DNA from 3 places in the Pseudovibrio sp. Ad26 genome. Region 2 is predicted to be linked to each of the others. Evidence: predicted binding sites of a transcription regulator. Region 2 holds the regulator's gene; each other region holds the start of a gene.

Region 1 (10,557 bases), on a different contig from region 2:
GTTGAAGTGCGTGAGTTCCCGGAAGAGGTGTTGACTGCCCTGAAGGAAACCAGTGCTGAGGTGCTGGATGTTTACACCCAGAAAGACAAGAGGGCTCGTAAGATTTATGAGAGTTACATAGAAGCGCAGAAGCTTCTGGCGGGGTGGAGCGCTCTTTCATTGGGCAAAAACATCTCTGCAAGAGGTTAGTCGGCAGATCAAATCGTGTTTGAAGGGCCCTCCATATGGAGGGCCTTTTGTTATGCGGAAGTTTTGTCACAGAAAATGTTTCAGTGTACCTGCCTGAAATGCGAATAACCAAGTGATTGTGAGCCCGCTAGGTATTGTTGTTTTGTGAAGTTAGCTCCCTTTACCCTTAAATATGCCAGTGCAATTAGTTTGTAACATTTTCCATTCTAGTGAAGAGAGCCGAATCAATAAGTAACTCGTAGTTTGATCATGGCACTGCTTGATTGTTTTCTTGAGAACAGAAAGTACCGTGCATGTCCAGATATCTACCCATTACGATCGCTAGTCTTTCTTCTTTGCTGATTGCGTCTGATGCTTTTGCCGGTGCTTTTGCTGTTCGTGAGCAATCGGCGTGGTATCAGGGACTTTCCTTTGCGGGAAATGCGACTATCTCAAAAAGCCTTTCCAGTATGTATTGGAATCCGGCGACCATGACTGGTCATGACGGTGTGCAGGCGGAAACCTCGCAGACCATCGTGTTTCCACGTGCAACGATTGATCTGGATACGGCGACGATTGATGCACTGGGTATTCCTGTAACGGGGGTGCCATATTCCTCCGGTGATATTGGAGTGGATGCCTGGGTGCCTGCGGGATACGGGACCTGGAAGATCAATGACCGTTTGTCTCTCGGGGTCAGTTCCAGCGCTCCATATGGATTTGAAACCAAGCCTCAAAATGAATGGGCGGGGCAGGTTTATGCGCGGTCCTCTCGAGTGCTTTCCGTGAACATTACACCAATGGCTGCTTATGAGGTGACGGAGAAGTTTTCACTCGGAGTTGGGGTGCAGCTTCAGTATCTGCAGGTTCGGTTGAAATCGGCAACAGGGGTGCCGCCGATTGCAGCGACCTCTCCAACGGCGGAACTGCGCGGTGAGGATTATAACCTCGGGTTTGGCGCAACGGTTGGAGCGCTCTTTAAACCATGGGAAGGCACCCAACTGGGTATTGGGTATCGTTCTCCTATTGAACAGAACCTGAGGGGCCGACTGGTTGTCGGTGGCAATGAGCCAATACCCATCCGTGCAAACATCATTTTGCCGGAAACCGTGACAGTTTCCTTCCAGCAACAGCTGAATGAGCGCTGGCGTGGGATGGGGACGTTTGAGTGGACACACTGGTCACGGTTTGGAACGTTCCCTGTTTTCAACTTGCAAAACCAAGTGGTTTCCGAACTGCCGTTCCAATACAATGACGGCTACTTTATTTCATTGGGCACAGAGTACGATTTCACTCAGAACATCACTGGTCGGTTTGGGTTGGCTTATGAGTGGTCTCCAATTGACGAAGCGAACCGGACACCGCGACTGCCTGATTCAAACCGGTTCTGGCTGAGTGCCGGGGTGAGTTATTTCTACGAGGACTGGCTGGAAGTTGATTTTGGCTACTCGCATATTTTCCCAGAAAGCTCAAACATCAACATCAATCCGGACCACCCGTTCTATGAAGGCATTACCATTCAAGGGCCGGTCAATGACACCAATGTTGACATCATCAGCTTTGGTGCGCGTTTGAAGTTCTAAGGCTTTGCCGATGTCAGTTTGATTTGCCTCCCGGCAGTGTGACTGCGGGGAGGCTTTTCGTTTTTAAAAGGCGCTTGGGTAGAGACCGCCGTCGAGCAAGAGGTTCTGGCCTGTCATGTAGCCAGCATGGGCTGAACACATGAATGCGCAAGCTTTACCGAACTCTTCTGGATCGCCGAGGCGCTTTGCAGGGATCTCTTCTGAAGATAGCTGTTTGGCTTCTTCTATGGAGATGCCTGTTTGCTCAGCCTGACGCTCAAACCCACCTTTGAGGCGGTCGGTGTCGAATTTTCCGGGCAGTACATTGTTGATGGTGACGTTGTGCTGCGCGTACTGACGGCAAACGCCAGCGAGGAATGCGGTGAGACCAGCGCGGGCGCCGCTGGACAGATCCAGACCTTCAATGGGCATCTTCACGGACATGGAAGTGATGTTGACGATGCGACCGAACTTGCGCTCTGCCATGCCATCAATAACCGCTTTGATCAGCTCAATCGGGGTGATCATGTTCTGGATGACACCATCCTGAATGGATTGGCGGTCCAGCTCCTTGAAATCGCGGCGAGGTGGACCGCCGTTGTTGTTGACGAGGATATCCGGATTTGGGCAGGCGTTGAGCACAGCTTGCTGGCCTTCTGGTGAGGAGATATCTGCTGCCACGGGAATGACTGAGATGCTGTGTTGTGCTGCCAGTTCGCTCGCGATTTGGCCGAGTAGTTTCTCGTTGCGTCCGTTGATTACAAGATCGCATCCAGCTTCTGCCAGTGCTTTTGCTGTTCCCAAACCCAGCCCACGGCTGGATGCGCAGACGATGGCTTTGCGTCCCTCAATACCCAAGTGCATTTCAACATCCTAATGAATCGGTGAATTGTGAAGGGCAGCCTACATTCTCAGAAAGGTTTGAGCCAGTCAGGATCAAGCTTAGCAAGCAAATAGAATATTCACTTGAATTGCAGGCACTTGATTTTATCTCCCCTAATAAACAGGGAGTAATGTTTCTTGAGGTTCAAGCAAGAAACTGACAGGTTTGAGTATATGTATCTTGTCATATTTGTTTCTTGTGAATCAATTTAAAGGAAAGAAGGTTTTCTTATTCCGGAGGCTTTGTGGTGACCGGGGATTCTACTAGCAAGAAGTACAGAAGCTTGTTTTTATCTGATGTGCATCTGGGCACACGCGGATGTGAGGCGGATCTCTTACTGGACTTTCTGAAGCAAAACGATGCCGACACGGTTTATCTTGTCGGGGATATTATTGATGGCTGGCGGCTAAAACGGTCGTGGTACTGGCCTCAACTGCATAATGATGTGGTGCAGAAGCTTTTGCGCAAAGGGCGCAAGGGCGCGCGGATTGTTTACATTCCCGGCAATCATGATGAGTTCTTGCGGGACTTCTTCGGCATTCACTTTGGGGGGGTGGAAGTTGTTGACCAGTTCATTCATGAGGGAGCCAATGGCAAGAAGTACCTTGTCATTCACGGCGACCAGTTTGATGTGGTGGTACGCCATGCAAAGTGGTTGGCCTTCTTTGGCGACTGGGCTTATGTGAGTGCTCTCAATCTCAATACAGTGCTGAATTATTGCCGTCGCAAGCTGGGGCTGACCTATTGGAGCCTTTCAGCATGGGCGAAGCTGAAGGTGAAGAACGCCGTCAATTTCATTGGTAAGTTTGAAGAGACGCTGGTTTCCGAAGCACAGCGGCAGAAGGTGGATGGGGTGATCTGTGGTCATATCCACCATGCGGCTGATCATGAAACCAGCGGCATCCATTACATCAACACTGGTGATTGGGTGGAGAGTTGCACCGCTGTTGCCGAGAACTTTGATGGTACGTTTGAGCTTATTCATTGGGGAGATGGCAAGCGGGTCGAGAATGAACCATCGGATGAGAGTTCTGACGGACAGGTGGCCGCATGAGCTCGATCCTGATCGTCACCGATGCGTGGAAGCCCCAGATCAATGGTGTTGTGCGGACATTGGAGCGGCTTGCTGTTGAGCTGCGCTCCATGGGGATTCGGGTTGAGTTCCTGACGCCGCAATCGTTCCATAGCATCCCCATGCCATCTTACGGTGAGATCCGGCTGAGCCTGACGCTGCCGCATATCGTGCGTGGGTTTATTGAGAAGTACGACTGTGATCATCTGCACATCGCGACCGAGGGGCCGTTGGGTCTTATGGCGCGGCAGGTGGCGAAGCGGGATGGGCGTGTCTTCACCACCAGCTATCACACTCGCTTTCCTGAGTATCTACAGGCGCGTTATCCGGTGCCGCTGTCCTTCAGCTATTCCTGGCTGCGCCGTTTTCACAACAGCGGACAAGGGTGCATGGTTGCGACGAGCACTTTGGAAGCGGACTTGCGTATGCGTGGGTTTGAGAACCTGCTGCGATGGTCTCGCGGGGTGGATCATCAGCGGTTCCGGCCAATGCAGACCAGTTTGCTGGATCACTTGCCAGGACCCCGGTTCTTGTATGTGGGACGTGTGGCGGTTGAGAAGAACATCGAGGCATTCTTGCAGCTTAACTTGCCGGGGACCAAGGTGGTCGTTGGTGGTGGTCCGCAGATGGAGGAGCTTAAGGTTGCTTATCCGGAGGTGTTGTTTACCGGACCTGTCGTTGGTGATGAACTGATTGAATATTATGCAAACTCGGATGTGTTTGTGTTTCCGAGCCTGACTGACACTTTTGGCAATGTGCTGCTGGAAGCAATTGCTTGCGGAACGCCTGTGGCGGCCTTTCCTGTGATGGGGCCGATTGATGTGATTGGGAACAGTGGGGCAGGCGTGCTGAAGAATGATCTGCAGGTCGCAGCACTAGAAGCACTGGAGGTTTCGCGGGATCACTGCCGGGATGTTGCTCTGCGATTTACGTGGCGGGCGAGTGCCGAGCAGTTTCTGGCCAATGCTGAACATGCCTATGACCCTGCATTTACTGCAGGATTCCGGCAGGACCTGTATGCGGGCAAAGGCTCTGTTGGAAATCACCTGAATGGTTGAGTGGATCTCCTTGAGCTGTGATCAGAATATCTGAAACCCTCGTAGATTTGCGTGCTATACAGGGCGGCATATTGCTGTTGCCGAGGTTCTTATGGTTTTAGATGTTTCCAGTCCAGTCGAACTCACTTTTTCCGAAATTGAAAAAGCAAGAACAAGGTTACAAGGCTATGCCAGCCTGACACCGCTTCTGAACTTTCCGGTGTTGGATGAGCAGGTGAATGGCCGTGTGTTTATTAAAGCCGAAAACCTGCAGCGCACCGGGTCTTTCAAGTTTCGAGGTGCATTCAATCGACTTTCCCTGATCCCTCAGGAGCAGCGGCCCGCTGGTGTGGTTGCGTGTTCTTCCGGCAACCATGCGCAGGGCGTTGCAGCTGCTGCGAAGATCCTTGGTTTCCCGGCGGTGATTGTGATGCCTGAGGATGCGCCGCAGCTGAAGATCCAGCGGACGAAGGCGCTGGGGGCGGAGGTTGTGCTTTACGATCGTGAGAGCGAGGACCGTGAGGCGATTGCCCGTGGTCTTTGTGAGGAGCGCGGTGCGACGTTCATCCACCCTTACAATGACAGCGGTGTGATTGTGGGACAGGGCACGACCGGGCTTGAGATTGCAGAGCAATGTGAGGTTTTGGGTGTCACGCCTGATGTGTTGATCAGCTGTACAGGTGGCGGTGGTCTGACCAGCGGTATTGCGCTGGCGCTGGAAACGAGCCTGCCCGAGTGTCAGATTTACACGGCAGAGCCTGCTGGTTTTGATGATTATGCACGTTCACTTGAAGCTGGGACACGTGTTCGCAATGCTGCTCTGGGCGGTTCTGTTTGTGATGCCGTGCTGACTGAAATGCCGGGGGACAAAGGCTTTTCAGTATTGAGTAGGCGTCAGGCAAAAGGGCTGCGTGTCACAGATGACGAGGCGATGAAAGCGGTTGCCTTTGCTTATTTTGAGCTGAAGCTGGTTGTTGAACCGGGCGCAGCTGTCGCTTTGGCTTCTGTTTTGTCCGGCACGATTGACCTTGCCGGGAAGACGGCAGTGATCACGATCTCCGGCGGAAATGTGGATCCTGCCATCTTTGAGAGAGCACTGAAGCAGTACTCTGCAGAGAAAGCACCTGCATAAGAAAAAAGCCGTTTGCGCTGAAAAGGAGGCAAACGGCTTTCGAATTTCTGGTTTTAGGTCTCAATTACGAGAAGAGTGCGAGGCGCTCTCCTGTTGAGAGGTGATGGAGCGGGTCGGAATTGCTGCCTCTTGGGGAGGTGAGCGGAGGCGACTGCCCCTCGATCTCGATCGGCGCGTCGTCCTGCTCTGTCGCGGTGTCCGTCTCAACTGGCGTATCGTCGTTGGTGACGATGAGGTCGTCGTCCTCGATCAACGCGACCTGAGGCGTTTCGACAGCGTTCAGCTCTTCTTCCACATCATCAAGTTCAAAGACTTCAGCAAGTTCCTCGGCGGGCTCTTCTGCTGTGTCTTGTTCCTGCTGGACTGTTTCTGTTCGTGTTTCGGCTGCAAACTGAACGACGTTTTCGTTCAGCGCTTCTTCGGTCGAGGCAGGTGTTGCATCAAACATTGCATCGATGTCTGCCTGATCAACGCCTGCACCATCCATTTGAGGGCCGTTGAGCAAGTGGGCGTCCGGGCGCTTGTCTATATGACGATCATCTTCATCACGCGGCTCATCCAAATTGATTGCCGGGCGATCTTCATCAGCCAGGTTTACACCCCAGATGCGGATCATCTTGGAGATGCGGCCTTCAAGGTAATGAAGGGCCTTCACCACTTTGTTGATACGCTGCCCTGTCAGATCCTGGAAGGAGCATGCCATCAGAATTTCCATGGCCATTTCTTCAATGGCATCGCATGGGGCATCTTCTGCGCCGGACGCACGGAGCTTGTCCACCAGATCCTGAATAGCTTCGGAGGACTCCAGAATGACTTGTGTTGCACTTTCTGTGGATGTGACGATTGCATCTAACTCGTCAGAGGCAGCTGAAAAGCGATTATTGTCGGCGTTTTCCAGCTTGATCTTTGAGATTTCGTCCTTAGTTCGCTCGATTGCCTCATACATTTCATAGGTGTGCAGGCGATAAGTTTCCATCTCAGATGGCAGTTCGCGCTCAACCAATGTTTTTTCAAGTCGTCGCACAGCTTCCAGAAGGTCTGCTGTTTCGGCGGATCTGTTTAGTGTGAGGTGATCATGAAGGAAAGCGCGGCCTCTATCAGTCTCAGAGAGTGCGCTTTTGATGGCATCAAATTCCTCGGGGCTCAAAAGGACCTTTCGGTTGTTGCCAGCCATAAGTGGCTCCTTCATAACTAACTAAGATAATACTACAAGTTTATATAACAGATTCTACGGCTAATAATTGGTTTACATTGATTTGGATAGTCCCTATTAGCACAAGTGATAGGAGTATCCCTTCCCATCCACCTCCCCGGGTACTCTCCACCCCCATTTGTAGTGTTTTCCAATGACTATGCCCAGAAGAACTTCCTCATTAGGGAAAGCCAGTAACCTATTCTGGATTGCAACAGGCGTAAGTGGTTTGTTTGCAGCGTTTAATTTCGCAAACGCTTTCTTTCTTGCGTACTTTCCTCTTTTTCTAAAGGATATTAACTTCACCCCTGTGCAGATCGCATTTACGATAGCTTTGCCCAATATCGTGCGGATTTTTGCAACGCCGGTGATGACGAGCATTTCTGATCGTGCCGGACGCAGGCGTCACTCCATGGCACTTTTCAGTGTCATTGCTTTGATCTCGTTCTGGGCGCTGATCTACTCAAATGACTACTGGGTGGTCATCGGTCTGGTTATCTTCCTCTCTATTTTTTACACGCCCATCCAGCCTTTGCAGGATGCATATGCCTATGAAACCGTGAGCACACTCGGCCTGAATTACGGACCAATGCGGTCTTGGGGGTCTATTGCGTTTGTGGTGGCAACACTGATCGGCGGTTGGTATCTGACATTCGGAGAGCCTGCTGAACTGCTGTTTCTGACTGTTGGCAGCCTTGGTGTGTTGGCGCTTACCTCAGTTTTGTTGCCGGGGATGCCGTCCGAAAGCCGCAGCTCAAGCAAGGAAAGCGTTTGGGCTGCTGAAGAATTGCGTGATCCACAGTTCCTGCTTGTGGTGTTGTCTGGTGGTTTGCTGCTTGGCAGCTTCTCAGCGCTTTATGCCTTCGCCAGCATCTTCTGGCTTTCTGTGGGTATCAGCGATGCGATGGTCGGTGGATTGTGGGCGATCGGTACTCTGGCAGAGATTGGGATCTTTGTTTGGGGTTCCTTCTTCATGCGCCACCTGGGAGCCTGGGGATTGATGGTCACTGGCGGTGTTGCCAGCATCATCCGCTGGATGCTGTTCCCTTATGCAACGGAAACGTGGTCCGCTGTCTTGCTCCAGCTTTTGCATGCCGGTAGCTTTGGTATGGTATTTCTGGGCATGGTTGCCTATACGTCCAAACTGGTTTCAAGCAAGCGCCTTGGGACTGCTCAAGGCCTGACACAAACAGCCTTTGGTGTGGTGATGGGCGTGAGCGGTATTGCCAGCGGTTGGCTCTACGCGATTGAGCAAGCCTATGCCTTCTATCTGATGGCGGGGATCTGCTGTGTCGGTGTGCTGACGCTTATGCTGGTGACAAAGCGCGTTTAAAAAACAAGGCGGCCTCGATGTGAGAGCCGCCTTCTTTGTATCTGTTATTAGCCCCAGAGCTGCGGGGAAGGTGGGTGCATCAGGCTGCCCTCGAACCGGATCGCGTGGCCTCGGTCTTTGGCAAGCAACAAAGGGCCGTCCAGATCAACAAACTCTGCGTTTTGCGCCAGCAGCATGGCAGGCGCCATGGCGAGAGATGTGGCGAGCATGCAGCCGACCATGATGACGTAATCCATCTCTTCCGCCTTGCGCAGCAGCTTCAGGCCTTCAGTGAGACCGCCTGTCTTGTCGATCTTGATGTTGATGGCTGAATAGCGATTGCGGAGGCTCTCCAAGTCTGCAGAGGTGTGCAGGCTTTCATCTGCGCAGATCGGGATGAGGTGTTCCACTTCTGCCAGAATACCGTCTTTGCCCGCTGGCAAAGGCTGTTCCACCAGTCCAACACCTGCCTGCTGACAGGCTTTGATGTTGGCTTCCAGATTATCTTCTGACCAACCTTCGTTGGCATCGACGATTAGCTTGCTGTTTGGTGCAGCTTGTCTGACCGCAGCGATGCGTTCAACATCACCATCCCCTGCCAGTTTGACTTTGAGGAGAGGACGGCTTGCTGCTTTGGCGGCGTCTGTCGCCATCTTTTCCGGCGTGCCAACAGAGATGGTGTAGGCGGTTTCCAGAATGCGCTGGGACTTGATGCCTATGAGATCAGCCACGGAGGTGTTCTGGCGTTTGGCCCTGAGGTCCCACAGTGCGCAGTCCACAGCGTTGCGGGCTGCGCCTGCTGGCATGAGGCTTTGTAGCTCTTCAATGGACACACCAGCTTCAATAGCCCCACGCACAGCTTCGATTTGAGCGGTGACGCTCTCGACGCTTTCGCCGTACCGCGGATAAGGAACGCATTCGCCATGGCCAGTGTGACCGTCTTGCGTGAGTGTGGCGGTGAGAACGTTCACTTCCGTGCGGGAACCGCGGGCAATGGTAAAGCTTCCCGCAATTGGGAATGTTTCAGCTTCAATAGACAGGCGACAGGTCAAACCAGTTTAAACTCCGCGCAAATATGATCAATGATTGGATCGGTCCCGAAGCGGACAGGATCAGTTGCGGGCAGTTTATGCGCTTCCCCCAGCTCTTCAATCAGGTTTTTTGCATGATTCTCAGAAAGCATCATGGTGTTGATCGCTAAGCCGACACAGCGGATGTCCGGATTGGTGAGACGGCCCAGTTGTATTGTCAGGTCAATAACGTCCTGAATGGATGGAATGGGGGCCGAAACGCCGCGCATGGTGGAGCGGGTTGGCTCATGACACACGACAAACGCATCTGGCTGAGAGCCATGGAGCAGGCCGAGGGAGACACTGGCGAAGGAAGGGTGATGCAATGCGCCTTGACCTTCGATCACATCCCAGTGGTCGTCTTTAGTGGCTGGACTGATGTGCTCAGCAGCGCCGGAGATGAAATCTGAGACGACAGAGTCGATGGCAACACCGCGTTCAGCAATGAGGATGCCGGTCTGGCCGGTCGCGCAGAAATCTGAGCTGATATTGCGGTCTGCTAGGCCTTTTTGTAGAGCGAGTGCGCTGTATTTCTTGCCGACGGAACAGTCGGTGCCAACTGTCAGAAGGCGTTTGCCTGAGCGCTTGTCGCCTTTGCCTGTTGGAAAGGTGAGGTCTGTAAAGCGCAGGTCATGGAGTTTACGATTGTTTTTTGCAGCCGCTTCGGCGATGGCGGGAATGCTGCCAAGCTCGATATGCAGGCCTGCTGCGATGTCGAGGCCATGGTTGAGTGCATCGACGATGGTTTCAATCCAGTGATCAGGCAAGACGCCACCTGCATTGACGCAGCCGATGACCATGGTCTTTGCACCTGCCTCTGTGGCGTCGGTCAGACTCATCTCTGACAGGGTCGTGTGGGCTTTACAGCCCGGGAGTGTAATTTGCCCGAGACACCACTCTGGTCGCCAATCAAGTACGCCATGTGCAGTTTTTGCTGCCAGCTCGTCTTTTACGTCCCCAAGAAATAATAGATATGGCTTAGAAATAGACATAATTTTATCCGTTGTACTTGTGGCTGAATGAGGATTACTAGACGACACACTACAGAAAGCTGTATAGGATCAATAGGATTTTTGGATTATAGGGCGCAGGGTCCAGTGATGAAGCTGACTGATAAAATGGATGCGCC
Region 2 (10,557 bases):
AGATTGTTGACCGCGGCATGAAGTCTGCCGTCAACGCCCTGCCAGACCCGTGCTTCGTCGTCGATTATCGTGGCACCACTCAATACGTGAACCTCGCCGCACAGCGGCGCTTCGGCACCATTGCAGTTGGCGATCCTCTATCCTTCCGCATCCGCGCGCCATCGCTGCTGGAAGCGCTGGACCGTGTCTCCAATGGCGGCTCTACAGAAGTCATCGACTGGACCGAGAAGGTGCCGATGGAACTCTGGCTGGAAGCGCACATCGCGCCGCTCTGGTCCGTCTCCAGCGGAAACCTCGCCGTCCCACGCGGACGTCCGGGCCTCATTCTCGTTGTCATTCGCGACCTGACCGAAGCCCGCCGCTTAGAGCGGATGCGGGCTGACTTTGTCGCCAACGCCTCCCATGAGCTGCGCACCCCGCTGGCATCTCTGACAGGCTTCATTGAAACTCTGCAGGGCCCAGCCAAGGGCGACCCGAAGGCACAGGACCAGTTTCTCGGTATTATGCTGGATCAGGCAGAGCGCATGCGCCGTCTTATCGACGACCTGCTGTCCCTGTCCCGTATTGAAATGAAGGTGCACGTGCAGCCGGAAACCCTCGTGGATCTCAGCCTGATCATGCGTCATTCCGTAGAGACTTTGCTCCCGGTCGCGAAAGAATCGGGTGTTGAGGTGAATGTGAATGTGCCTGAGGAACCTGCCGAGATTCGCGGTGAGAAGGACGAACTCGTTCAGGTCTTCAGCAATCTCATCGAAAACGCGCTGAAATACGGCTCCAGCGGGGGGCGAGTCGATGTCACTTGCCGTCTGGACCCCGATTCTACTGAGACACCGCACTGGATTGCAGAGGTCCGCGACTTCGGTCCGGGCATTGATCCTGAGCACCTGCCGCGGTTAACCGAGCGTTTCTATCGGGTTGACGTTGTCACCTCCCGTCAGATGAAGGGAACAGGCCTTGGTCTGGCCATCGTAAAACACATTCTGACAAGGCACAGAGCTCGCCTGGAAATTGAGAGCAAACCGGATGAAGGTGCTTGCTTCCGTGTGTTCATACCCGGCGCTGTTATTTATGATGAAAATGATATCGATTAAAATAACATAATAAATTCAAATACTTGCAATGTCATAAAACTGATACGCAACGTTCATATAACCATCACAGCCAAACGCTAGGTTACAGCCAGCTCGCAGCCGGGGCGCTGTGAGGTGAACGTAGTTAAACAGTTTAGAGCGCGTTCCGTTTGATTGGTTTCAATCAAATGAAAAGAATTCGCTCAAGCAAAGATGAGAGCACGTTGTGTGAATATTATGAACGCAACGCGCTCTTAAACCAAGACTCCCAGGAGACTTCAGGTGAAAATCAAGGCATTCGCAAGCGTTGCAGCGCTCGCTCTCGCAGGTACCATTGCTGCTGGTTCCGCACAGGCTCGTGACCAGATCCAGATCGTTGGTTCTTCCACTGTTTTCCCATTTGCGACAGCAGTTGCTGAGCAGTTTGGTCAGAAGACAAACTTCAAAACACCAGTTGTTGAATCCACTGGTTCAGGCGGCGGCATCAAGCTCTTCTGTGACGGCGTTGGCGAAAACACTCCTGACATCACCAATGCTTCCCGCCGCATGAAGGGCAAGGAGCTGGTGAAGTGTAACGAGGCTGGCGTAACTCCAGTAGAAGTTACCGTTGGTTTCGACGGCATCGTTCTTGCGAACTCCAAGGCTGGCACTCAGCTGGACCTGACACTGGCTCAGATCTTCCTCGCTCTTGCGAAAGAAGTTCCGGTCGACGGCAAACTGGTTGCAAACCCATACCAGACTTGGTCCGACATCGATCCTTCCCTTCCTAACTCGAAGATCGAAGTGCTTGGCCCTCCACCAACATCCGGTACCCGTGATGCATTTGCCGAGCTGGCAATGCAGGGCGGCTGTAAAATGGTGCCAGGTGCTGCTGACCTCGGTCTGAAGAAAAAAGCGTGTCACGAAGTCCGTGAAGATGGCGCGTATATCGAAGCTGGTGAGAACGACAACCTGATCGTTCAGAAGCTTGATGCGAACCCGAATGCACTCGGCATCTTCGGTTTCTCCTTCCTTGATCAGAACGCTGACAAGATCCAGGGCGCAAACATCGCAGGCGTTGCACCAACATTTGATGCAATTGCTGCAGGCGACTACCCAGTGTCCCGCTCTTTGTACTTCTACATCAAGAAAGAGCACGTTGGCGTAATCCCAGGTATCGCTGAATACCTTGGTGAGTTCACCAATGAAGACACTTGGGGTGACGAAGGTTACCTGGCTGACAAAGGTCTGATCCCGATGCCAGCAGCTGACCGTGCAGCAGTTTCCAAATCTGCATCAGCGCTGACACCACTTGCATTCTAATTGCAAACGCTAAGAGGGCGGTCAGCATGTCCAGCTGACCGCTTTCCTGCATCCTCCAAAAATTAAAGCCAGATAAGGCGAAACAACAAATGTTCTGGACTTACGCTGCCCTTCTTCTACTGGTCTTCGTAACCGCGAATGTCTACGGGCGTTTCCGGGCGATGCAGGTTGCTGGTCATCAGCTCTCTGCACTGCATTCCCGTCCAAGCTACCATGGTGGATACCTGGCCATTCTGGCCGCTCTTCCAGCATTTGTCCTTTTGATTGCATGGGCAGTCGTTGAGCCGCGCTTGCTTGATACAATGGTGATCAGCGCAAAGGCCGAGATTGTCGAAGGGCTGTCCAAAGCAGAACTTCAGGCATTTCTGCGGGACGCGCGCGCCATCGCATTCGGCGGCATTGTGGCCTTCTCAGATGCTGGCAAAGAGCAGGCGGCAGAAGTGTTCAGCTCGCTCGCGCAAACATCCTTCTTTTTAAAAACAACACTGATCATCGCCCTGGTTGCTGGTGGTCTGTGGTACGGCAATCGCACCATCACACCGGCAATGCGAGCCCGTCATTTTGTAGAGCGCACCGTCATGGGATTGCTGATCCTTTGTTCCGCTGTCGCGATCTTCACAACCATCGGCATCGTTCTCTCGCTTATCTTTGAAAGCTTGATGTTCTTCCGCCAGATCCCAATTCTGGATTTCGTCTTCGGCACTCATTGGAGCCCGCAAAGCGCCTTTGAAGGGGCAGGGGCCGAGCACGGCGAAGCCAATACAGAAATCTTCGGTGCAATCCCGCTTTTGGTTGGCACCATGCTGATCACAGCAATTGCTATTTTCGTGGCCGCACCTGTTGGTCTGCTCTCCGCAATTTACCTCTCCGATTATGCAAGCACGCCGGTGCGCGCCATTGCAAAGCCGGTTCTGGAAATTCTGGCTGGTATTCCAACCGTGGTCTACGGCTTCTTCGCGGCGCTGACTGTGGCACCCTTTATCCGTGGCTGGGGCGAAAGCATCGGCCTGTCAGTCAGTTCAGAATCTGCACTGGCCGCTGGCCTTGTCATGGGCATTATGATCATTCCGTTCGTCTCCTCCCTTTCTGACGACGTGATCAACGCTGTGCCACAGTCACTGCGCGATGGCTCTGCCGGTCTTGGCGCAACCAAGTCGGAAACAATCCGCCGGGTTGTTCTGCCAGCCGCTCTTCCGGGCATCGTGTCCGCTCTGATCCTCGCCATCTCCCGCGCCATTGGTGAAACCATGATCGTGGTGATGGCTGCAGGGCTTGCCGCAAACATAACGGTAAACCCGCTGGAAGCTGTAACAACCGTGACCGTGCAAATCGTCACCTTGCTGGTCGGTGACCAGGAATTCGACAGCGCGAAAACACTCGCAGCATTTGCGCTCGGTCTTCTCCTCTTCTGCATCACACTTGCTCTGAACATCTTCGCTCTGCGCGTCGTGAAGAAATATAGGGAACAGTATGATTGATATCGCTCAGGACACTGCCGGTTCTGCCATTGGCGGGCGTGTCAAAGGCATTCCTTCCGGCGTCCATACGACAGACGAAGCTCGCAAGCGCCTGAAAAAGCGCTACAGCATGGAAGCGCGTTTCAAAGCCTACGGCATGGGTGCCATCGCACTGGCCGCAACATTTCTGGTTCTGCTGCTCTTCACAATTGTCGGCTCAGGCTTGCCAGCCTTCACTTACAACTACGTAAGCGTGCCGCTCAATCTAAGCGCGGAAAAAGTCGATCCGGCCAACCCGGCTGGCGCAAGCTACAATAAAATCATTCGCGACGGTCTGAAGGCAGAGCTGCCATTCGCATCTGACCGTAAAAACCGCCGTGTGCTCTACTCTCTTGTGTCCTCCGGTGCCAATGTCACGTTGCAAAAGCAAGCAATAGCCGATCCATCCATGCTGGGTGGGACTGGTCCGGTTGCGATCCCGCTCTCCGACTTTGCTGACCTTTATGTCAAAGGCTTGGTCACGAAGAAAACCGAGATCGCCACCTCAAGCGCAGCAACGGTTTCTGGCACGGAAGGTCAGGTGACCATTACCGCGGAGAAACCTGAGTTTGACCAGATCCTTGCAGCGTTGAAGATCTATTATGATCGTGAAATCGAGTTGCTGACAGGCAAAATCGAAGCGCGTGGTCGTTCACAAATCAGCGTAAATACGAAGATCTCAGGCTTAGAGACCCGCTTGGCCAATGAGAAAGATCCTCTCGTTGCTCAGCGACTGACCTCTGAGGTTGAAGGCAACAAAGCCGCTCTGGTCAAGATTATCAGTGCGCTGGAAAAGCAAAAAGCTGAACTGGTTACTCTGCAGGGCCATCTTGCCAACATTGGGACTGGCGGCACACTCAACGCCAACATGCCAAGTTTCTTTGTCGAGGTGAACGGCGGAACCATTAAAGCGGAGAAGGTGACACCAACCAGCGTCACCGGAACAGCCTTTATTCCGCTGTCTACGGATGCTGCCGTGCCTGCTGGCCAGTGGGGTATTGAAGAGCTGGAAACACCAGAATCTTTCCGCAAGTTTTCAGATAAAGAGATCGCCTATACTGACTATCTGGTCTCCAAAGGCACTGTTGCAAACGAGTGGAACTCCATCTTCTTCAAGTCCGGTGCAAGTCGTGAGCCGGAGATGGCAGGCATCTGGGGCGCAGCCGTTGGCTCCTTCTGGACCATGCTCGTCACTCTGTCTCTCTCGTTCCCAATTGGTGTGTCTGCCGCGATTTATCTGGAAGAGTTCGCACCAAAGAACCGCTGGACACACCTGATTGAGGTGAACATCAACAACCTGGCAGCCGTGCCATCGATCGTCTTCGGTCTGCTTGGTCTGGCAGTGTTCCTCAACGTCTTCGGATTGCCGCGATCCGCGCCGGTTGTCGGCGGTATGGTGCTGGCGCTCATGACCCTGCCGACCATCATCATCGCCTCCCGCGCAGCGCTTCAGGCAGTGCCGCCAAGCATCCGCGAAGCCGCGCTCGGCGTCGGAGCCTCCCGCTTGCAGGCCGTGTTCCATCATGTGCTGCCACTGGCAATGCCGGGCATCCTGACCGGAACCATCATCGGTATGGCGCAGGCACTGGGTGAGACCGCACCGCTTCTCATGATCGGCATGGTGGCCTTCATTGTAGACATCCCGGCAAGTCCGGTTGATCCCTCTACTGTGCTGCCCGTGCAGATCTTCATGTGGGCAGACTTCCCGGAGCCTGCCTTCCAGCAGAAAACCTCTGCCGCGATCATGGTGCTGCTCGGCTTCCTGATCTCGATGAATGCAATCGCAATCGTCCTTCGTAAACGTTTTGAGCGCCGCTGGTGATTTGAAAGGCAAGATCATGGCATTGGAAATGACCACAGACACCGAGAGTGCAATGGATACAACAATGAGCGCCCCTCCAGCCGTTTCAGCTGAAGGCGAAACACTCAAGATGCGTGGCCGCGATGTAAAAGTGTTTTACGGCGACAAGCAGGCCCTTCATGGTGTTGATCTGGATGTCCGCAAAAATCAGGTGACCGCGCTGATCGGCCCGTCCGGTTGCGGCAAGTCCACCTTCCTGCGCTGCCTGAACCGCATGAACGACACCATCGATATCTGCCGCGTGCAAGGAGACATTCTCCTGGACAATGACGATGTCTACGACCCGCGCATTGATGTGGTGGAACTGCGGGCCCGTGTTGGCATGGTGTTCCAGAAGCCCAACCCGTTCCCGAAATCAATCTTCGAGAACGTGGCCTACGGCCCACGCATCCACGGTCTGGCACAAGGCAAGTCAGATCTGGAAGATATCGTCGCAAGTTCCCTGCAGCGTGCAGGTTTGTTTGAAGAAGTGAAAGACCGTCTGGACGAGCCAGGCACAGGCCTTTCCGGTGGTCAGCAGCAGCGCTTGTGCATCGCGCGCGCAATCGCTGTGTCTCCGGAAGTGATCCTGATGGATGAGCCATGTTCTGCGCTCGACCCGATTGCCACCGCGAAAGTGGAAGAGCTGATGGACGAACTGCGCCAGAACTACACCATCGTCATCGTAACCCATTCCATGCAGCAGGCCGCACGTGTATCCCAGCGCACCGCGTTCTTCCATCTGGGTAATCTGGTGGAAGAGGGGCTGACCAACGACATCTTCACCAACCCAAAAGACCAGCGCACGCAGGATTACATCACAGGCCGTTTTGGTTAAAAATAAAAGAGCGGTACTCTAAGGAGATATCCGATGAAAGATCATATTGTCTCTTCATTCAATGAAGAGCTGAAAGAACTGGCCGGACGTGTCGTTGAAATGGGCGGACTGGCAGAAACCCTTGTTCATGACGCTGTCACCGCACTGCTGAGACAGGACCGTGAGCTGGCAACACGTACCATCGCTGCCGATCAACGTCTGGACAACATGCAGGCCGAGTTGGAAGAGCTGTGCATCTCCGTGATCGCACGCCGCCAGCCAATGGCAAGCGATCTGCGCGACATCATCGCCGCCATGCGCATCTCCAACGATCTGGAGCGCGTCGGTGACATGGCCAAGAACATCGGCAAGCGGACACTGGCCATTGAATCCGAATTCAACAACAAGCAGCTCGCTGTGGGTGTTGAGCACATGTCTGATCTGGCACTTGAACAGCTCAAAGCCGTTCTGGATGCCTACACCTCTGGCGATCTTGAGGTTGTCCAGCGGGTGCATGTCCGCGATGACGAAGTGGATGCGCTTTACACCAGCCTGTTCCGTCAGCTGCTCACCTACATGATGGAAGACCCGCGCTCCATCACCATGTGCGCGCACTTGTTGTTCTGCGCAAAGAATATTGAGCGCATCGGTGATCATGCAACCAATATCGCAGAAAACATCTACTACATGATCTCCGGAAGCCACCTTCCAACAGATCGTCCAAAGACGGACGAGCTGGCGCAGACTACAACCGTGTAGAGTGTGTTCACTTATAACGAGCAGAATACACGCAATTGCTTTATAAGAGAAGGTGCAAAGAGAGCACTTTAATATGCCTAAGATACTGATTGTAGAAGACGAAGAACCGCTAAGCCTGCTGCTGCGCTATAACCTTGAAGCAGAGGGCTACACCGTTGACGTGTGCGCAAGAGGAGATGAGGCGGAAGTCCTGTTGCAGGAAAGCCAGCCAGACCTGCTGTTGCTGGACTGGATGCTTCCGGGCCTCTCCGGCATTGAGCTTTGCCGTCGTTTGCGGGCACGCTCAGAAACCGAGCGCATGCCGATTATCATGCTCACAGCGCGCGGCGAAGAATCCGAGCGCATCCGCGGTCTGGCAACCGGGGCCGACGATTACGTCGTCAAACCGTTCTCCGTTCCGGAACTTATGGCCCGTGTTCGTGCGATCTTCCGCCGTGCATTGCCAGAAGTTGTTTCCACAATGCTCAAGTCTGGCGACATCGAGCTCGACCGCGAAACCCACCGCGTGCGCAGAACAGGCCGCGAAATCCACCTCGGCCCCACAGAATACCGCCTGCTGGAGTTCCTCATGAGCGCACCGGGCCGCGTTTACTCCCGTGAACAGCTGCTGGATGGTGTCTGGGGCCATGATGTTTACGTAGATGAACGCACCGTGGACGTCCACGTAGGCCGCCTGCGCAAAGCCATCAACAAAGGCCGCATGAAAGACCCGATCCGCACCGTCCGCGGCGCCGGATACGCTTTTAACGACCAGTTCGCTGTTGGGTAAGTGTTTAAGGCACAAAAGGAAATCTAAAACCGCCCAAGGGCGGTTTTCTCATATCTACAGGTCACCGACATTAGCAGCTGGCAACCCCCAAAACAGCAAAAAGCCGGGCTTCGGACCCGGCTCAATACGTTGCTTTTTCAGCTCAGATTAGCTTGCGCGGCGGTTGCGGCGGTCGCTGACGGGCTGATAGGCAATGCTGCGGTGATGCGCACAATAAGGTGTGCCTGCATCTGACTGGCGCCCACAGAAATAGAAGTCGTCAGAACTCGGATCACCAATCGGCCACTTACAGGTGCGCTCATTCAATGTCAGGATGGAGGCGCGTTCTGAAACCGGAATAAAGAGATCGGAGGTTGGGACTGGAGAAATTTCTGGTTGGATAGCTTCAATCGGTTCAACTTTAAGGGCGTTGGCGCCTGCTATTGTTGGCTGAATCTGTCGGGGACTTGGAGAAGGCGCAACAGCTGCAATCGCTTCAGCCACTGTTGGTTTGGTTGAAGTGACAACCCTTGCCGTTGGGGTAGGCACCTTTCTCGTTTTGGTTGCGCCGCCTCCCGACTTAGCGCGACCTGAAAGACCAAGGCGATGAACCTTACCAATCACCGCATTACGGGTCACATTGCCAAGTTCCCCCGCGATTTGACTGGCGCTTAACCCGTCTGCCCAAAGTTTGGTTAGTAACTCTACACGTTCTGCTGTCCAGCTCATTAAAGGGCCCCGTCTTCCTTCAGTGGCGCGCAAAACAGCATTCGCTCAGTTCGGACGCATCCGAAAGTGCCGCTTACCTGAGCGTGTGTGCTTGCAGCGTTCAGTAACTACGAGATGGTGTATAACTCTTAACACACAGTACTATATGGGCGTTGATACGAGCAACAACCTCAAAGAATTGAGGTGGGGAAGACTCTGGTTTTCCCCAGAATTGCCGTACTACTACTTACCTATAACAGCCGTGTTGTGGTGGGAGAAGATTATCAATCTAAAGAATAGGAGCTGTTTGTTAAACCAAGTTCCACCGCATTCTTTCCAACACAAAGTAAGAGCTGCTAGCGTTACCCCGTTGATATTTAATACATATATTTACCACTGAAAAACAACTAGTAAAAAACACTAGTAAACTACAAATTGCATAGGACAAGAACTAAGCGCACTCCTCTCTCATATGCCGTAGTACACGCTAGAGGTGTATTGAATAAACCTTAAGAACCGTGGAAAAAAACTGGTCATAGAGCATGGGATTTAATCTCTACTCCATCCTCTAAAAATGCCACAATGCATGCTTCTTCCGGTAGTAGCCTGTTTAAGCTGCACCAGAGGGAGAGACACAAGGCTGGCAGCCAATTCCTGAGCAGGAGTAAGGTATTGCTGGCAATACGTGTTATTGACTGCCCTGAGGGAACGCGGTTTATATGTCGCTTCTCTTAGTTTCAAAACGCCACACGGCGTTTTTTTGTTTTTGTAGCAACCAAGACTTTTGAGCATATCGAGAAAGCTCAATCCATGAGGAGTAAGAAATGACGACTTCGTCGCTAATGCAGACTTATGCACGCTCAGACCTCGCGTTCGAGCGTGGGGAAGGTGTCTGGCTGATTGCGGCTGATGGTCGACGATACATGGATTGTGCCTCGGGTATTGCCGTCTCCGGCTTGGGTCATGCACACCCAAAACTCGTTGATGCGCTGAAGTCTCAGGCTGAAAAGCTGTGGCACGTCACCAATCTCTATACAATTCCAGAGGGTGAGAAGCTTGCAAAGCTGCTGACAGACAACACCTTCGCTGATGTTGTGTTCTTCACCAACTCGGGTACCGAAGCAACTGAAGGGGCCATGAAGGCCGCACGGCGCTATCACTTTGCCAAGGGCAACCCTGAAAAGAACCGCATCATCACCTTTGAAAATGCGTTCCACGGCAGAACCATGGCAGCGCTCGCCGCTGGTGGCCAGCAAAAGTACCTCGAAGGCTTCGGCCCCGCGCCAGAAGGGTTCGATCAGGTGCCTGTTGGTGATCTGGACGCGGTCAAAAAGATGGTAGGACCGGAAACCGCAGCGATCATGCTGGAGCCGGTTCAGGGTGAAGGTGGTATCCGCACCATGGACCCGGCCTTCCTGAAAGGTCTGCGCCAGATCTGTGATGAGAATGACTTGTTGCTGATCTACGATGAGATCCAGACAGGTGTTGGCAGAACCGGCAAACTCTTTGCCCATGAGTGGGCAGGCGTTGCACCGGATCTGATGGCGATTGCAAAAGGCATCGGTGGCGGTTTCCCAATGGGGGCGTTCCTCGCAACCAATGAAGCGGCCAGTGGCATGGTTCCTGGCGTTCACGGCACCACCTTCGGCGGCAACCCGCTGGCGATGGCTGTTGGCAATGCTGTTCTGGAAACGGTTCTGGAACCAGACTTTCTGGAAGCTGTTCAGGAAAAAGGCTTGCAGCTGAAGCAGAAGCTGGCTTGCGCTGTCGATCAGCACAGTGATGTGTTTGAGCTGGTGCGCGGTGAAGGCCTGATG
Region 3 (10,557 bases), 110 kb from region 2:
TTCTTCAGCCGCTCATCAGAGACTGACGCAACCTTCTGCTCGATGCGGCGGTTTTCAATTTCTGACAGCTCACGAAGCGGTTTTGGTGTGATCTTTTTGGTTCTGAGCGCCGGACGCTGCACAACCTTGATGCGGCCAACCGCATTCCAGCCTAAAAAGGCGTTTATCCGATCTCGCAGTTGTGGAGCTTCATGCGTGAAGAACAAAGCAGTGGAGCCATCCGCATGAACAAGAAGTGTTGCAGGTTCTGCAACCGGCTCTCCCTCAGAGCTTTTGGCTCTTGGCCAAACAAGCCTACCGGGCTGTACTTTTCCGTGATACTTCTTGCCGACAAGTTCTGGCCAGGCGGTGAGAAGGTCGGCACTGGCAAATCCGCGCTTGCGCGCGACAGGGTGCATGGTCTTACCAATCAGCTCGTTTAGCTGATGGCTTGATCTCCTGGAAACCCGATTTTGCGCAGTTGCTTTCATCGTCTTCATCACGCCATTAGATTAAGGCACATATATGACCATTGCTTTATATTAGTCTTAATTCAGTCCCGTTTTCCGCGGTACCATGAATTACCAAGGGAACCCCAATTATTTAGGGATCAAAACCAAGGTTAACCCACAAAACCATGCAAGATAATCTAGTTGTTCTTTACTGGTATGACAGAAATTCTCGCCAACTGCCATGGCGAACAGCTCCTGCTGATATACTTTCCGGTGTAAAACCAGACCCTTACCATGTCTGGCTCTCAGAAATCATGCTTCAGCAGACTACTGTTGCGGCAGTGAAAAACTACTTCAATCTCTTCATAAAGACATGGCCAACACTTGCTGATATGGCCAATGCAGAGGAAGAAGACATCCTAAAAGCGTGGGCTGGGCTTGGTTATTATTCCCGTGCAAGAAATCTGTATAAGTGTGCAAAATTTGTCCAATTGCATCACAATGGGCGTTTTCCTGAGGAAGAAGAGCGGCTTTTAAAGCTCCCGGGCATTGGTCCTTACACGGCTGCTGCAATCTCCACGATAGCCTTTGGGCGCCATGCTGCTGTGGTTGATGGCAATGTGGAGAGGGTCCTGTCCCGCCGCCATGCATTGCTGACTGAGCTCCCTGCCCTCAAAGCTGAAGTGAAGCCATTGATGGCTGAAGTGACGCCGCATGACCGTCCCGGCGACTTTGCGCAGGCCATCATGGACCTTGGCGCCACAATCTGTACACCGAAGTCTCCGGCCTGTGGCATCTGCCCATGGATGGATGTTTGTGAGGGTCGCAAGCAAGGCATTGCGGACACTCTGCCACGCAAAGCCCCTAAGAAGGTGAAGCCGACACGACGCGGTATGGCCTTTCTGCTCAGCGATGCACGTGGCCGCATTCTTTTGCGCAAACGCGAAGATAAAGGACTGCTTGCTGGCATGAGTGAGCCCATCACCACGCATTGGGCGGATGATGCAGCGATGGAAGACCTCTCACATGCTCCAATCACTGCGGATTGGGTGCGTACGCCGAAGGACGTGAAGCACACCTTCACGCACTTCCATCTAGAAATGAGCGTCTGGCAGGCACAGGCGCCCGCTCATTACGATGAGCCTGACGGATATTGGTGGTCGGCACCAGATGAGCTTGAGGGGGAAGCCCTGCCAACAGTGATGATGAAAGCGCTGAAGGCCGGCGGCGTGATTTAAGTGCGCAGCAAAAAGCCGGGTCTGGAGCCCGGCTTTTCTTGTTTCTACAAATGCTGATTGGTGCTTATTGGAATGCGGTTTCCATGAAGCTGCGGAGTTTGCGAGAGTGGAGCCGTTCCAACGGCATTTCCCTCAGGACCTCCATGGTCTTCACACCAATTTCCAGATGCTGATTCACTTGCGTCCGGTAGAAGTCTGTCGCCATGCCGGGCAGCTTCAGCTCACCATGCAGCGGCTTGTCTGATACGCAGAGCAAGGTTCCATAAGGAACGCGAAAGCGGAAACCGTTGGCAGCGATGGTTGCGGATTCCATATCCAGCGCGATCGCACGGGACTGGGAGAAACGCTGCACCGGCTCGCGGTGGTCGCGCAGTTCCCAGTTGCGGTTATCGATGGAGGCTACGGTTCCTGTGCGCATGACCCGCTTCAGATCATAGCCGCTGTAACCGGTGGTCTTTTCAACGGCATCTTCCAGCGCGACCTGCACTTCTGCCAGTGGCGGGATTGGAACCCATGTTGGCAGGTCAGCATCCAGCACCTTGTCTTCACGCACATAACCATGAGCCAGTACATAATCGCCAAGCTGCTGGCTGCTTCTGAGCCCAGCGCAGTGGCCAAGCATCAACCAGGCATGTGGGCGAAGCACTGCAATGTGGTCGGTGATGGTTTTTGCATTGGACGGGCCAACACCGATGTTCACCATGGTGATGCCGGAGTTGTCCTCCCGCAGCAGGTGATAGGCTGGCATTTGTGGCAGGCGCGGCGGGGCCACACCTTCACGTGGCTCTTTATCACCTGCATAGGTGATGAGATTACCTGGCTCGACAAAGGCTACATATCCGCTCTCCGGATCATTGATCAGCTCTTTTGCCATCTGCGCAAAGCCATCAATGTAGAACTGATAGTTTGTGAAGAGCACGAAGTTCTGGAAATAGCGCGGCGCGGTTGCGGTGTAGTGCTGCAAGCGATGCAGGGAATAATCCACGCGCGGAGCCGTAAACGGCGCAAGCGGCTCAAAGCCATCTTTTGAACGGTAGGTGCCATTGGAGATGGCATCATCCATGACGGCAAGATCCGGCACATCAAACACATCACGCAGCGGGCGCTCTTCGCTGGATGGCAAAGCGCCTTCCACGTGTGCGCCATCATAAAAGGCAAAGTGCAGCGGGATCGGCTGATCACTTTCAGCGATCACCACTTCAAGACCGTGGTTTTTGATCAGGAGATCAATCTGATGTTCCAGGTAGTTCTTAAACAGATCTGGCCGGGTGACTGTGGTTTTGTATTTGCCAGGCCTTGCCACAAAGCCATAGGACAGGCGCGTATCAACGCGGATGTGGCTGGATACTTCAAATCGCAGTTCCGGGTAAAATGCTCTGACCCGGGTTTCCGACATGCTGCCCTGTGCAGCCTCTTTAAAATTCTCACGTAGAAAGTCAGTCGCCCGATCAAACAGATAGATCAGGTGCGCAACAGCTTCACTGGCATCTTTAAAGGATTGTGGGGGAATTGTCTCAGGCGTACGGATGGAACGGCTTTCCATCACAACGTCGCTATCGGATATAGTCGACACGTTCGGTTTCTCCTCTTTCGTGTCACTATATATCTGAGGGATGTTTACGACAGGGTCAAGACAAACTGCGGACAAATATGGTTTATTTTTTAGTGAGTGAGGATATTTTCACGCAACGTCAGATTCAGCTCTGCACACAGAATTGAGATTCATAACTACATATTTACCCTTATCTCCTTCAGTTTATTCTGTAAAACTATCCCGAAAATTGCATGGGCGAGTTCTAGAGGCACTTTGCGGGACTACGCTTCAGATGATCGGGAGGGATCTTTTTATGCACTTTGTTCGTACTGCTGCGCTTGGTTTGGTAGCTGGCACCTGCCTTACTGTGAGCGCACAAGCTGCCCAGTTGGGGCCGCGGCCTGCTTTTCTCGTAGAGCAGATGCAAGAGAGTCCGTTGAAGGATAAGCTGCTCGCCTGTATCGGCAATCCTGCAAAGGCTTCCAGTTTCACGATTGGGCACCGTGGGGCACCACTGCAGTTTCCTGAGCATACGTTAGAGTCTTATCAAGCTGCGGCTGTGATGGGTGCGGGGGGGCAGGAATGCGATGTCACCTTCACCAAGGACAAAGAGCTGGTCTGCCGTCATTCTCAAAATGATCTGGCGACCACCACAGATATCCTCGCGACTGATCTGGCCAGCACGTGTGTTGCTCCGTTTACTGCTGCTGCCGATGGCGAGAAAGCAGCGGCGGAGTGCAGAACCTCTGAGATCACATTGGCGGAGTTCCAAGGTCTCACTGGCAAAATGGACGCCTCAAATCCAGCTGCAACAACGGTTGAGGACTTCCTGAAAGGCACAGCAGACTGGCGCACGGACCTTTATGCGGCAGCTGGTGCTGGTGGCACTTTGATGGCCCATGCTCAATCCATCGAGCTCTTCAAAAAACAGGGCGTTAAATTTACGCCGGAGTTGAAGCGCCCGAGCGTGAAGATGCCGTTTGACGGGTTCACTCAGGAAGATTTCGCTCAGAAGCTGATTGAAGAGTATAAAGCAGCAGGTATTCCAGCTTCTGACGTTTATCCGCAGTCCTTCTTTTTGGATGATGTGCTGTACTGGATCAAGAATGAGCCTGAGTTTGGCAAACAGGCCGTGTTCCTTGATGGTCGCTTCCGTATGCAGGGCTTTGACACATCTGATCCAACCAGCTTCAAGCCATCCATGGCTGAGTTGAAAGAGATGGGCGTGAACTATATCTCCCCTCCTCTCTGGATGCTTGTCACTCTGGATGACGGGAAGATCGTGCCGTCTGCTTATGCGAAGGCTGCGAATGAGGCTGGCATCAAGATCTTCACATGGACGCTGGAGCGCTCTGGCCTGCTCTCTCACAACAAAGGCGGCTGGTATTACCGCAGCATCAATGATGCGATCACCAGCGAAGGTAGTGTTTATGAGCTGCTGGATGTACTGGCGCAGGATGTGAAGGTGAGCGGCGTGTTTTCTGACTGGCCAGCGACAGTGACTTTTTACGCCAACTGCATGGGGATTGAGTAAGCCCCTCTCCTGTACTGATTTGCATTTTGGAAGCGCGCCTTACATGGCGCGCTTTTTTTTGCGCTGTCCGCAGCGTAAGCCCTGCCACACTCGTTAACCGATTTGCCCGCTGTCCCCGCAGTGCGTTTACCTTGTTCTTTTTAGCCAGCAAAAAAGCTTGACTCTCAAAAAAATATTTAGGGTCTCTATTTTCGCCATTTTAACTCCTCATAAACCTCTACCCCAAGGGAATCCGCGGTCGAATATTAATGGGAGTTAACTTCGAGACGAATATTCGAATCTGTAAATAAAGCGTTGATTCTAAAAGAATAAAAGATATCCACTATTAACCTCTGGTTTACCATAGTGGGTAACCATAGCACTCATGAATTGCGTGAGGTGTTGCGTCGCAATGAGAGTACAGCGTAAAGAAGGGGTGTCCTTGATGGCACCCCACATTTCCACCAAGCCAGACTGGCTTGATACAATTATTAAGGGCGACTGTGTTGAGGCTTTGAACAAGCTTCCAGACAACAGCGTGGATGTGGTTTTCGCCGATCCCCCTTATAACCTACAGCTGGGCGGAGATCTGCACAGGCCTGATCACTCAAAGGTAGATGCCTGCGATGATCACTGGGATCAGTTCTCCAGCTTTAAAGCTTATGATGAGTTCACTCGTGCTTGGCTGCAGGCGGTTCGCCGCGTGTTAAAGCCAAACGGGTCCATCTGGGTTATTGGCTCTTATCACAACATTTTCCGCGTTGGTGCGGTGATGCAGGACCTTGGGTTCTGGATCAACAATGATGTGGTTTGGCTGAAAACAAACCCGATGCCGAACTTCCGTGGCAAACGTTTTACTAATGCTCATGAGACGCTCATCTGGGCCTGCCCTTCACAAGAGAGCAAGCCGACCTTTAACTACGATGCAATGAAGACGTTTAACGACGACCTTCAGATGCGGTCTGACTGGGTGCTGCCTATCTGCACTGGTCATGAACGCCTGAAGGACGACAATGGCGACAAAGTGCATCCAACTCAGAAGCCGGAGAGCCTGCTTTACCGCGTGCTGCTCTCCACTTCAAACCAGGGCGATGTGATCCTTGATCCATTCTTTGGCACAGGCACCACCGGTGCTGTTGCCAAGAAGCTTGGCCGCCACTTTGTGGGATGTGAGCGTGAAGACTCTTACATCAAAGCAGCTTCCGAACGGATTGACCGGGTTACACCTGCCAACGATGATTTTCTGGCGATGACACAAGGCAAACGCTCCCTTCCACGGGTTCCGTTTGGCAATTTGTTGGAGACAGGATTATTGACACCGGGCGCGGAACTGACCGATGCCCGTGGACGCTTCAAGGCTACGGTTCGCGCCGATGGTTCCTTGATCTGCGGCGAGCATTCAGGATCCATCCATAAGGTGGGTGCGCTCGTTCAGGGTCAGCAAGCCTGTAATGGCTGGACCTTCTGGCACATTAAACGTGGCAAGGCCCTTGAGCCGGTTGACGCCCTTCGGGAAGTCGTCCGTTCACAGATGCCTAAGTAGCGTCTTACACAGTTCGTGTGGCGATCTCGCCCCACGGTTTACAGGGTTTGTCCCTGCTTCATATCCATATGACTTGGCCCCTGCCTTTTTAGGCGGGGGCTTTTTTATTGCCCCCTCAAAGGTTTCATCCTTTGCCAGTTCCTCTAGCATCCAATCATGCATGATACATCTATTTACAATCGGACAAGGTGTTTTCACTGCGTAGTTTTTTAGGTGAGCTATCCAACATTGGTGGCCCTTTTTTAGGGCGGTGTCTTCAAGCTGTATTGTGCCGTCGCACCTTGCGGTAAATACCGCCCATACCTAATATGCCGTAGATTCGGTGGTTTCCTTTGTTTCGGGAAGTGTATTTACCCACCTGGCAATCTGCATATTTTATTGGAGCATTTAGAGCTTTATGCAAGAACGCATCCCTAGCCTCGATATTTTAAGGGGCTTTGCCATTCTTGGTATTTTGATCATCAATATTACTGGGTATGGGCTCCCCTACTATACGACCACCGACACTTCTTACTGGCAAGAAATGGATTCTCTGAACTACTGGACCTGGTATGGCGCCTTTCTCCTTTTTGGACAGAAGTTCCTGAGCCTGCTTTCTATGCTTTTTGGAGCCGGGATCATCATATTCGCATATAAGGCAGAACACTCCGGGCGTAATGCACTTAACATGCACTTAACCCGTATGTTTTGGCTCGGTCTTCTCGGGTTCTTTCACGGAATTTTCTTTTGGTATGGCGACATATTACTCGTTTATGCAATGATGGCAGTTGTACTGTGGACGTTTACAAGAAGAAAAGCCAAAACATTGATTGTTTGGTCGATTGTTCTACTTTGCCTGCCATCTATATTTTACATCTGCCTAGCTAATCTACCCGCGTTGTTTTCTCCTGCTGACAAGGCTTCCTTTCTGGAGATGTACAAAGAATCTCAGCAGAGTTTGTCCTCAGCGAACCAACAGGATCTTTCCGCATTAACTGGCTCATTCAGTGAACGTACAGCCAAACTGAGAGAGACATACTTTTCCCTCCTGATCTATGAGGGCCCGCTCTTTTCATACTGGAAAGTTGCAAGCACCATGCTTTTAGGAATGGCGCTTTTAAAAACCGGTTTCCTTTCAGGCCATTGGTCGACACGCAAATACCTGCTCATTTTGCTAATCGCGTTGCCGAGTGGGCTTTCTCTTGACCTTCTTTGGGTGGCAGAAATCATAAATAAGGAGCCCGTAGCCTATTCGTCATCAATGCTTAGCTTAATATACATTTTATGGGCAAGTACATTTTCCGCCCTTGGTTATGCCGCCTTGCTGATCATTCTGATAAAATCAGCATTGCTGCAAAAGACGATGCGTATTCTAGCGATCGCCGGGAAGCTGGCGCTTACGAACTATATCGCTCAAAGCGTGATAGCGACGACGCTTTTTTATCACCTCCGTCTACTGGGACAGTATGACTATGTCGAACTTCTCGGCTTCGTCATCATGATCTGGGTGATACAAATCACTCTCAGCACTTACTGGCTACAACGTTATCACCTCGGACCACTGGAATGGGTGTGGCGTTGCCTGACCTACAACCAGTATTTTCCATTCAGCAAAGATGAGAACAGCACGCACGTTCGTCGTTGAAGCCGCTCTTTTCCTATCAGATCAACTTTAGCGTGGCAGAATGACTATTGAGCAAACTCTATTTGAAGAAGCTAAGCTGCTGATTGAGCGCCGCTATCCTAACGGGTGGGGTGGTGCTGCTTCTATTAGAACTGAGAGCGGCAAAATCCTGACCAGTATTGCACCAGATACCAAGAATGATGGCCTATCCCTTTGCATGGAAGTAGGTGCAATTCTGGAAGCGCATAAGCTTGATGAGGTTGTCACTCATTCCCTGTGTATCTACCGCGAAGATGAAAACAGCACTTTTGTTATTCTAACTCCTTGTGGAATTTGTCAGGAGCGGTTGGTGCATTGGGGTGGGGATGTGAAGACGGCGATTTCTAACAGCGAAAATGTGCTGATCTTTAAGAACCTGCGAGACTTGCAACCCCATCATTGGTCCATCGTCAATGGTGAAGTGCTGTAGTTTGCAATGAGGTGGCCAGATCTAAGCTGACCACCCTCTTTTCGATTACACAAACTCCACCAGAGCCTTACGCCGCTTGCCAACTGCGAGCGTCAAACGCTCACCCGGTTTCAGGTCTCCCTCAGAGATCAGTCGAGTTTCTTCCATGACGATGCCACCGTTGAGGCGGACGGCGCCGCCGCGGATGAGGCGGCGGGCTTCGCTGTTGGTGGTGGCGAAGCCGGTTTTTACCAGCAGGTCCAAGAGACCGAGTGGTTTGGCAAGGAGGGCCAGAGGCAGTTCATGGGTTGGCTGGCTTAGGTCTTCCTGACCGCTGAACAAAGCTTCGCCTTGCTGGAGAGCGGCTTCTGCTGCGGCCAAACCGTGGACGATGCCGGTGACTTGTGTTGCCAGTATCTTCTTAGCCTCATTCAGCTCCTGCCCCTGAAGGGAGGACAGGCGATCAATTTCTCCCAGCGGCAGGTCGGTGAAGAGCTTTAGCAGTCGCGGCACGTCTGCATCATCAGCATTGCGCCAGAACTGCCAGAAACCGAAGCTGGACAGGCGGGATGGGTTAAGCCACACCGCGCCTTCTGCGGTTTTGCCCATTTTGCTGCCCGAGGCTGTTGTCAACAGTGGTAGTGTGAAGCCGAAGAGCTGGCTGCCAGAACGGCGGCCAAGGTCCACACCATTGACGATGTTGCCCCACTGATCGGAACCTCCGATCTGCAATGTACAGTCAAAGCGTTGATTGAGCTCAACAAAATCAACAGCTTGCAACATCATGTAGCAGAATTCCAGCACCGACAACGGTTGCTGAGCCTCAAGGCGAGAGCGAACACTGTCGAACGTCATCATGCGGTTGACGGTGAAGTGCGTGCCGAAGTCGCGCAGGAACTCGAGGAAGCGGAATTCATCGAGCCACTCAGCATTGTTGACGATTTGGCCCTGCCCTTCAGACAAATCGAAGAGACGTTCTACGGTTGCGCGGATACCTGCGAGATTGTGCTCAATCTGGGCATCATCCAGCAGCGGGCGGCTTTCACTGCGGAAGCTTGGATCACCAACGCGGGTTGTACCACCGCCCACCAACAAGATTGGTTTATGTCCAGTTTTCTGCAGCCAGCGCATGGCCATTAATGGCAGCAGGTGGCCGACATGCAGGCTGTCAGCGGTCGCATCAAACCCGGCGTATGCTGTGATGGGGCCTGCTTGCAGCTTTTCATCCAGTGCTTCCAGATCCGTGCATTGATGCAGGAAGCCGCGATCGATCAGCAGTTGAAGGGCTTCAGATTTGGGACGGAAGCAGCGCGTTGTATCTACCATTGTGTGTTTCATAATGCTCTCCTTCGCCGCGCAGGAGAGCTAAAACACGAAAGCCGCCTACGCGGCGGCTTTTGGTTCTGACCTCAATTTTACATGAGTTTATAGGAACGCGGCCGCCGATATGTCGGGCGCATAATAATAAACCGCAGAAATGATGGTCAGGTTCTTGTTCATGCCCAAGTGTATGACCGCAACGCCCCCGCCCTGTCAAGAAAGTTTTGGCAGTTTGTGCCTCAAACATAAATCAAAAAGCTTATTTTCAGCATATTCGATCCTCTCGAGCAATTTTCCTTAGACAGATTTAGTGTACTGTAACTCATTGAGGTATAACCGGAAAAATCGCCTTAGATATCTACCTACCTTCAATTTAGATTGCCTACAGCTAGTTTTCACAGATGGTCGAGTTATCTGCATTGAAATAGTCTTGAGATGTGAAGAGGAACATACCGTTGAGGCCACATGATCATTGTAAATCTGAAGGGGAGGTTGGGTAACCAGCTGTTCCAATGGGCTGCTGCACGATATCTCGCGGACGCCTCAAAGAGCGAAATTGTTCTGTATTCCGGAGAGCGCGATCGGAAGGCTGGCAGGACACCACCTCTGATGGGATTTCCCCTCCCCACACGTGTGGCACAACCAAAAGACTTCAGGAAGGTTTTCTTTCCATTTGGAAAATTCTCCAAACAACTTCAGCAAGTGTCGCTGCATGTAAGAGCCTTTAAAACCAGACAGATTCTATCATTGGATGAACTGGAAGCTGCAAGAAGATCTCCAAGCAAAAACTATTTTTTAAATGGCTACTTCATGTCTTCTCATATAGCTGATGCCATAAGAAAGACGTTGCAGCAGGATTTGAACCTACTGGACTTTACACCATCTCGATATCCCTATCTTGATATTGTTGATCACCCACGCGCTGTC

Evidence for each region. The regulator PhoB, encoded in region 2, activates phosphate uptake and scavenging genes when phosphate is short. The targets are predictions, from matches to a motif close to TGTCATNNANCTGTCAT.
Region 1: a site for PhoB is predicted at 2,795-2,811, ahead of PsAD26_RS22630 (UDP-2,3-diacylglucosamine diphosphatase). Genes of this name have one in related genera too.
Region 3: a site for PhoB is predicted at 3,289-3,305, ahead of PsAD26_RS07625 (glycerophosphodiester phosphodiesterase family protein). Genes of this name have one in related genera too.

The regions. Positions count from the first base shown of each region.
Region 1 is NZ_LMCE01000095.1:275,497-286,053, reverse strand. Features, by position in the region: gene PsAD26_RS22645 (TRAP transporter substrate-binding protein) at 1-189, shown strand, start outside; gene PsAD26_RS22640 (OmpP1/FadL family transporter) at 483-1,751, shown strand; gene PsAD26_RS22635 (SDR family oxidoreductase) at 1,815-2,594, opposite strand; gene PsAD26_RS22630 (UDP-2,3-diacylglucosamine diphosphatase) at 2,861-3,667, shown strand; gene PsAD26_RS22625 (glycosyltransferase family 1 protein) at 3,664-4,743, shown strand; gene PsAD26_RS22620 (threonine/serine dehydratase) at 4,835-5,854, shown strand; gene PsAD26_RS22615 (protein phosphatase CheZ) at 5,919-7,028, opposite strand; gene PsAD26_RS22605 (MFS transporter) at 7,201-8,379, shown strand; gene dgcA (N-acetyl-D-Glu racemase DgcA) at 8,427-9,410, opposite strand; gene dgcN (N-acetyltransferase DgcN) at 9,407-10,420, opposite strand; gene PsAD26_RS22590 (ABC transporter permease) at 10,529-10,557, shown strand, end outside.
Region 2 is NZ_LMCE01000047.1:355,959-366,515, forward strand. Features, by position in the region: gene PsAD26_RS08095 (ATP-binding protein) at 1-1,091, shown strand, start outside; gene PsAD26_RS08100 (PstS family phosphate ABC transporter substrate-binding protein) at 1,353-2,372, shown strand; gene pstC (phosphate ABC transporter permease subunit PstC) at 2,462-3,850, shown strand; gene pstA (phosphate ABC transporter permease PstA) at 3,843-5,690, shown strand; gene pstB (phosphate ABC transporter ATP-binding protein PstB) at 5,743-6,546, shown strand; gene phoU (phosphate signaling complex protein PhoU) at 6,580-7,284, shown strand; gene phoB (phosphate regulon transcriptional regulator PhoB) at 7,358-8,053, shown strand; gene PsAD26_RS08130 (GcrA family cell cycle regulator) at 8,201-8,761, opposite strand; gene PsAD26_RS08135 (aspartate aminotransferase family protein) at 9,565-10,557, shown strand, end outside.
Region 3 is NZ_LMCE01000047.1:246,180-256,736, reverse strand. Features, by position in the region: gene PsAD26_RS07640 (DciA family protein) at 1-470, opposite strand, end outside; gene mutY (A/G-specific adenine glycosylase) at 617-1,669, shown strand; gene PsAD26_RS07630 (AMP nucleosidase) at 1,734-3,212, opposite strand; gene PsAD26_RS07625 (glycerophosphodiester phosphodiesterase family protein) at 3,517-4,737, shown strand; gene PsAD26_RS07620 (site-specific DNA-methyltransferase) at 5,162-6,259, shown strand; gene PsAD26_RS07610 (DUF418 domain-containing protein) at 6,657-7,883, shown strand; gene PsAD26_RS07605 (cytidine deaminase) at 7,924-8,331, shown strand; gene tyrS (tyrosine--tRNA ligase) at 8,377-9,648, opposite strand; gene PsAD26_RS07595 (alpha-1,2-fucosyltransferase) at 10,096-10,557, shown strand, end outside.